DNA from 2 places in the Pseudomonas urethralis genome. Region 1 is predicted to be linked to the other one. Evidence: predicted binding sites of a transcription regulator. Region 1 holds the regulator's gene; the other holds the start of a gene.
What was found. Region 1 encodes FliA, which starts transcription of late flagellar genes. Its sites were predicted from a motif close to CTAAAGTTTNNNNNNNNNNNGCCGNTAA; they were not measured.

Region 1 (3,406 bases):
GGCCGACATGTTCGCTGATCTCTACCACAACCCGCGGCGCGCGGGTTGAGGATGAAGCGTATGCAAAGTACCTACATTCCGGGGTTGGCAGTCTTGCCCCGCGTGTGGCTTGGGTCCAAGCGAGACAAGGTAAACAACGAACATGGGTAGCATGCATCCCGTACAGGTGATCGCCGTCACCGGTGGCAAAGGTGGCGTCGGCAAGACTAACGTTTCAGTGAACTTGTCCCTGGCGCTGGCTGAACTCGGCCGCCGGGTGATGTTGCTGGACGCCGACCTTGGCCTGGCCAATGTCGACGTATTGCTGGGCCTCACCCCGAAGCGCACCCTGGCCGATGTCATCGAAGGGCGCTGCGAGCTGCGCGACGTGCTGTTGCAGGGGCCTGGCGGTGTGCGCATCGTGCCGGCCGCCTCCGGCACGCAGAGCATGGTGCACCTGGCCCCGGCGCAGCATGCCGGGCTGATCCAGGCCTTCAGCGAGATCGGCGACAACCTCGATGTGCTGGTGATCGACACCGCTGCGGGTATCGGTGACTCGGTAGTCAGCTTCGTGCGCGCCGCCCAGGAAGTGCTGCTCGTGGTGTGCGACGAGCCGACCTCGATCACCGACGCCTACGCGCTGATCAAGCTGCTCAACCGCGACTACGGGATGAACCGTTTCCGCGTGCTGGCCAACATGGCGCAAAGCCCGCAGGAAGGGCGCAACCTGTTCGCCAAGCTGACCAAGGTCACCGACCGCTTCCTCGACGTCGCCCTGCAATACGTCGGTGCCGTGCCTTACGACGAAAGCGTGCGCAAGGCGGTGCAGAAGCAGCGCGCGGTGTACGAGGCCTTCCCACGCTCCAAGTGCGCCCTGGCGTTCAAGGCCATTGCGCAGAAGGTTGACAGCTGGCCGCTGCCTGCCAACCCGCGCGGCCACCTTGAGTTCTTCGTCGAGCGCCTGGTGCAACCCACCAGCGCAGGGCCCGTGCTATGAACGCGAGCGGCTTCAAGATGTACAGCAAGGCGTCGAAAGACGCCCAGTTCGAGCTGGTGGAGCGCTATGCACCGCTGGTCAAGCGCATTGCCTACCACTTGCTGGCGCGCCTGCCGGCCAATGTCCAGGTCGAAGACCTGATCCAGGCCGGCATGATCGGCCTGCTGGAAGTGGCCAACAAATACGACGCCAGCAAGGGCGCCAGCTTTGAAACCTACGCGGGTATCCGCATCCGCGGGGCGATGCTCGACGAGGTCCGCAAGGGCGATTGGGCACCGCGTTCGGTGCACCGTAATACGCGCATGGTCAGTGACGCGATGCGCGCCGTGGAAGCAAGAACTGGCCGCGACGCTAAAGATCATGAAGTTGCTGCCGAACTCCAATTGAGTCTCGATGATTACTACGGGATCTTGAACGATACCTTGGGCAGCCGCCTGTTCAGTTTCGACGACCTGTTGCAGGACGGCGAGCACGAAGGGCTGCACGAGGACGGCGCCAGTAGCCAGGTCGAGCCGTCACGCGATCTGGAAGACGAGCGCTTCCAGGCCGCCCTGACCGATGCGATCGCCAACCTGCCGGAGCGTGAGCGCCTGGTGCTGGCGCTGTACTACGACGAAGAGCTGAACCTCAAGGAAATCGGTGAGGTGCTGGGGGTCAGCGAATCGCGTGTCAGTCAGTTGCACAGCCAGTGTGCCGCGCGCCTGCGCAGCCGCCTGGGGGAATGGCGGGCGCGTTGAGCCGGGGGTCGTTGCAGTCGTTTTCCACGTTGTACCGAATTGAATGAATACGCGCGCTCGGGGCCGAGCGCGTTTGAGACTGCTTGGAGGTCTACTTGAACAAAGACATGAAAATCCTCATCGTTGACGACTTTTCGACGATGCGGCGGATCATCAAGAACCTGTTGCGTGACCTGGGCTTCACCAACACCGAAGAAGCCGACGACGGCACCACTGCGCTGCCGATGCTCGAAAGCGGCCACTACGACTTCCTGGTGACCGACTGGAACATGCCGGGCATGTCCGGTATCGACCTGCTGCGCAAGGTACGTGCGCACGAGCGCTTGAAGACCATGCCGGTGCTGATGGTGACCGCCGAAGCCAAGCGCGACCAGATCATCGAAGCGGCCCAGGCCGGCGTGAATGGTTATGTGGTCAAGCCGTTCACTGCCCAGGTGCTGAAAGAAAAGATCGAGAAGATCTTCGAGCGCGTCAACGGCTGAGTCACGTCAGGGGGGCGCCATGGAATCATCAAATACGTCATTGGGGGAGTTCGAGTCGACCCTCAAGAAGCACGCGCAAGAATTGGTCTCGAGCCTGGAGAAGGGCCACTTCGGCGATGCCGTGCAACTGATCCACCAGCTCAACCAGACCCGAGACCGTGGCCTGTACCAGGAGGTCGGCAAGCTCACCCGTGAGCTGCACAGCGCGATCGTCAGCTTCCAGATCGACCCGCGCATGCCGCAGGCCGAGGAAGTCTCGCAGATCACCGATGCCACCGAGCGCCTGTCCTATGTGGTCAAGCTCACCGAGGGTGCGGCCAACCGCACCATGGACCTGGTGGAGGAGAGCACCCCGGTGCTCAACGAGCTGGCAGCCGAGGCACAAGGCCTGAGCGTCGACTGGCAGCGCTTCATGCGCCGTGAAGTCGCAGCGCCGGAGTTTCGCGAACTGGTCAAGCGTGTCGACAGTTTCCTGACGCACAGCGCCGAGGGCAACCGCAAGGTCGCCGGCCACCTCAACGACATACTGCTGGCCCAGGACTACCAAGACCTGACCGGCCAGGTGATCAAGCGCGTCACTGCGCTGGTGACCGAAGTGGAAAGCAATCTGCTCAAGCTCGTGCTGATGGCCAGTCAGGTCGACCGTTTTGCCGGTATCGAACATGACCACCAGCAGCTGCGCGCTGAAAAAGATCAAGAAAAACATCCGACTCGGGGTGAAGGTCCGCAGATTCATGCCGATAAGCGTGAAGACGTTGTGTCCGGTCAGGACGACGTCGACGATCTGCTGTCCAGCCTGGGTTTTTAAGGAGCACGTTTAATGAGCTTCGGCGCCGATGAAGAAATCCTTCAGGATTTCCTGGTAGAAGCCGGCGAAATTCTTGAGCAACTGTCCGAGCAACTGGTCGAGCTGGAAAGCCGGCCCGACGATGCCGACCTGCTCAATGCGATCTTTCGCGGTTTCCACACTGTAAAAGGGGGCGCCGGCTTCCTTCAGCTGAATGAGCTGGTGGAGTGCTGCCACATCGCCGAGAACGTGTTCGACATCCTGCGCAAAGGTGAGCGCCGGGTCGACGCGGAACTGATGGACGTGGTGCTCGAAGCACTGGACACGGTCAACAGCATGTTCGGCCAGGTGCGTGAGCGCAGTGCAGTCACCCCGGCCACCCCGGAGCTGCTGGCGGCCCTGTCGCGCCTGGCAGAGCCTGCCA
Region 2 (3,406 bases), on a different contig from region 1:
GGTACGGGCCCGGCTTGATGGTGCGGAAGCTGTAGTAGCCGTCGCGGTCGGTCAGGCAACGGCCGACGCCACCGAAGTTAGGGTCCAGCGGCGCCAGGTAACGGTCGTTCTTGTGGCGATAGCGGCCGCCGGCATTGGCTTGCCACATCTCCACCAGGGTGTTCGGCACAGGCTTGCCGTACTGGTCGACGACGCGGCCGGCAACGATGATGCGCTCGCCGATCGGCAGGCCACCGTTGTTGAAGTTCAGCAGCAGGTCATGGTCGTGGGCACCGAAGCCCAGGTGGGAAAAGTCCGGGCCGGTGGTTTCGCTGATCGACTGTGGGATGCTGACCAGTGCCTGGCGCGGCGAGCGGGCAACGGAAGTCTTGTAGTCGGGCGTCAGGGCCTTGGGATGCCAGTTGCGATCACGGATCACGAAGCGGCTGTTGTCCTGGGCAGGCATGCCGGATTCCTCTCTTGGAATTATGAAAACGCCTGTACACGGCAGGCGGACTTGCAGTTTCAGGCAGGTAGCGAGGGATGGATAATGAAATCACCGGTCAATTACATAACCAAAAGGTTATGTATTAGTGGCTTTGGCTGTGGTGATCTAATCTTTAACCTCATGTTTCACGCTCTGGAGAGTTCCTCATGGAATGGCGAAAAGGCCGGCGCAGCGACAATGTGGTCGATGCTCGCGGCGAAGGTGGCGGCGGCGGCATGCGCTTTGGCGGCGGCAAGGGGCTGGGGCTTGGCGCTGTGCTGCTGATTGTCGGCATCGGCTGGCTGACCGGCCAGGACCCGCTGCAGATTCTTGGCCAGCTCGCCGGGCAGATGGAACAACAGCAACAGCAGGCAGCCCCCAGTGGCGCTGGCGGCAAGGCACCGCCGGCCAACGACGAACAGGCGCAGTTCGTCGCCTCGGTCCTGGGCGATACGGAAGACACCTGGAAGGCCCTGTTCGCCCAAGCGGGCAAGCAGTACCGTGATCCCAAGCTGGTGTTGTTCAGCGGCCAGGTCAATTCGGCCTGCGGTTTTGCGTCTGCGGCGGTCGGGCCGTTCTACTGCCCGGCGGATCAGCGGGTCTACCTGGACATGTCGTTCTTCCGCGAAATGGAAACCCGCTTCGCTGCGGCCGGCGACTTCGCCCAGGCCTACGTGATCGCCCACGAGATCGGCCACCACGTGCAGACCCTGCTCGGTGTGTCGGCCAAGGTCGATGCCGCGCGGCGCAGTGGCCAGCGCCTGGAAGGCGACAATGGCCTGCTGGTGCGCCAGGAACTGCAGGCCGACTGCCTGGCCGGCGTTTGGGCGTATCAGGCGCAGAAGCGGTTGAACTGGCTGGAGCCGGGTGATGTTGAAGAGGCGCTGAATGCCGCCAATGCCATTGGTGATGACCGGCTGCAACAGCAAGGTCAGGGGCGCGTGGTGCCCGACTCCTTCACCCATGGCACCTCGGCGCAGCGGGTGCGCTGGTTCAAGGCCGGGTTTGCCCAAGGCAACGTGAACAGCTGCGATACCTTCGGTGCGCGCAGCCTTTGAGACCTTCGGGCCGCTTTGCGGCCCTTCGCGGGCGTGCCCGCTCCCGCGAGTTTTCGCTTAGTTACAAATCAACTGCAAAAGCGATTCAGCTTTACCTTCGACCTGCCGATAACACCTGCACGAATCAGCGGGCCCCCAGAACAACAACGCCCTGCGATCGATGATCAGTGAGCGAATGAATTTTCTGGAGAGCGTGCATGAACAGCTGGTTCGCCAATATCAGCGTCAACCTCAAACTCGGCCTGGGCTTCGGCCTGGTGCTGGTTCTAACCGGCCTGCTGGCCCTGACCGGCTGGACCAGCCTGGGCAGCCTGATTGACCGCAGCAACTGGATGGGTGACATCGGTCAGCTCAACAAGGATCTGACCGACCTGCGCATCGCGCGTCTGCAGTACATGATCGCCAATGGCGATGACGCCGCCGCTGCCAACACCCAGGCCAAGCTCGACGCCTTCAGCAAGCAGCAGCAATACCTGGTCACCACCTTCACCAGCCCGGCCAACGTCGTGCTGCTCAAGGAGCTGGGGCAGACCATCAGCGAGTACAAGGTATCGCTGAACAAGATGCGCGCCGGCTACAAGAGTTCGCTGGCCGCCCGTGATGCAATGAACGTGTCGGCGGCCAGGGCCGATGAGGCCATGGAAGTCCTCAGCCAGGACGTCATGTCCCGCCCCGAGCCCGACAGTGTGCGCCTGGCCCAGTACCAACTGATCAGCAAGGCGCGCCAGCAACTGCTGCAGGTGCGTATCGACGTGCGCGGTTACATTGCCGACAACAGTGCCGCCAACGAGCAGACCGCCCTGCGCCAGCTGGAAGGTGCGCTGGCCGATATCGACAACCTCAAGCGCCAGTTGCCAGCTGAAGCCGCCCGTGTCCAGCAGTTCGAGCAATCGGTGCAGGCCTACCGCGATGCCGTGCGCCAGTTCCGCGATGCGGTTGCCGACATCACCGTTGCCCGCGCCGAGATGACGGTGCAAGGCGCCGATATCGTCAAGCGCAGCGACGCGCTGTACAACATCCAGCTGGAGCGTCGCGACGCAGAAAGCACCCAGGCCCGCAGCCTGCAGACTATCGCCACGCTGCTGGCCCTGCTGGCTGGCGTGATTGCCGCCGTGGTCATCACCCGCCAGATCACCCGCCCGCTGCGCGATACCCTGCAAGCGGTGGAACGCATCGCCGGTGGCGACCTGACCCACGACCTGCGCGTCACCCGCCGCGACGAAATCGGCGTGCTGCAACAAGGCATCGCACGCATGGGCACTACCCTGCGCGAGCTGATCAGCGGCATCCGTGACGGCGTCACCCAGATCGCCAGCGCCGCCGAAGAGCTGTCGGCGGTGACCGAACAGACCAGCGCCGGTGCCAACAGCCAGAAGGTCGAAACCGACCAGGTGGCCACCGCCATGCATGAAATGGCCGCTACCGTTCAGGAAGTGGCGCGCAACGCCGAGCAGGCTTCTCACGCCGCGACCGGCGCCGATGACGAAGCGCGTGCCGGTGACCGCGTGGTCGGCGAGGCGATCAGCCAGATCGAACGCCTGGCCGAAGAAGTGCACCGCTCCACCGAGGCCATGAACCTGCTGCAACAGGAAAGCCAGAAGATCGGCAGCGTGATGGACGTGATCAAGTCGGTGGCCGAGCAGACCAACCTGCTGGCGCTCAACGCCGCGATCGAAGCGGCCCGAGCCGGTGAAGCCGGCCGTGGTTTTGCCGTGGTCGCCGACGAAGTGCGTGGCCTGGCCCAGCGCACGCAAAAGTCCACCGAAGAGATCGAGGGGTTGGTGGCCAGCCTGCAGCACGGCACCCAGCAGGTGGCCAATGCCATGCAGGGCAGCCGCTCGCTGACCGACAGCAGTGTCGAGCTGGCACGCAAGGCCGGTGC

Region 2: a site for FliA is predicted at 1,609-1,636, ahead of L6D64_RS05610 (methyl-accepting chemotaxis protein). Genes of this name have one in related genera too.

What each region holds. Positions count from the first base shown of each region.
Region 1 covers NZ_BQIJ01000001.1:245,475-248,880, reverse strand. The annotation lists gene flhF (flagellar biosynthesis GTPase FlhF) at 1-49, shown strand, start outside; gene fleN (flagellar synthesis regulator FleN) at 143-976, shown strand; gene fliA (RNA polymerase sigma factor FliA) at 973-1,713, shown strand; gene L6D64_RS01100 (chemotaxis response regulator CheY) at 1,821-2,195, shown strand; gene L6D64_RS01095 (protein phosphatase CheZ) at 2,215-3,003, shown strand; gene L6D64_RS01090 (chemotaxis protein CheA) at 3,016-3,406, shown strand, end outside.
Region 2 covers NZ_BQIJ01000003.1:26,989-30,394, reverse strand. The annotation lists gene pcaH (protocatechuate 3,4-dioxygenase subunit beta) at 1-445, opposite strand, end outside; gene ypfJ (KPN_02809 family neutral zinc metallopeptidase) at 634-1,524, shown strand; gene L6D64_RS05610 (methyl-accepting chemotaxis protein) at 1,722-3,406, shown strand, end outside.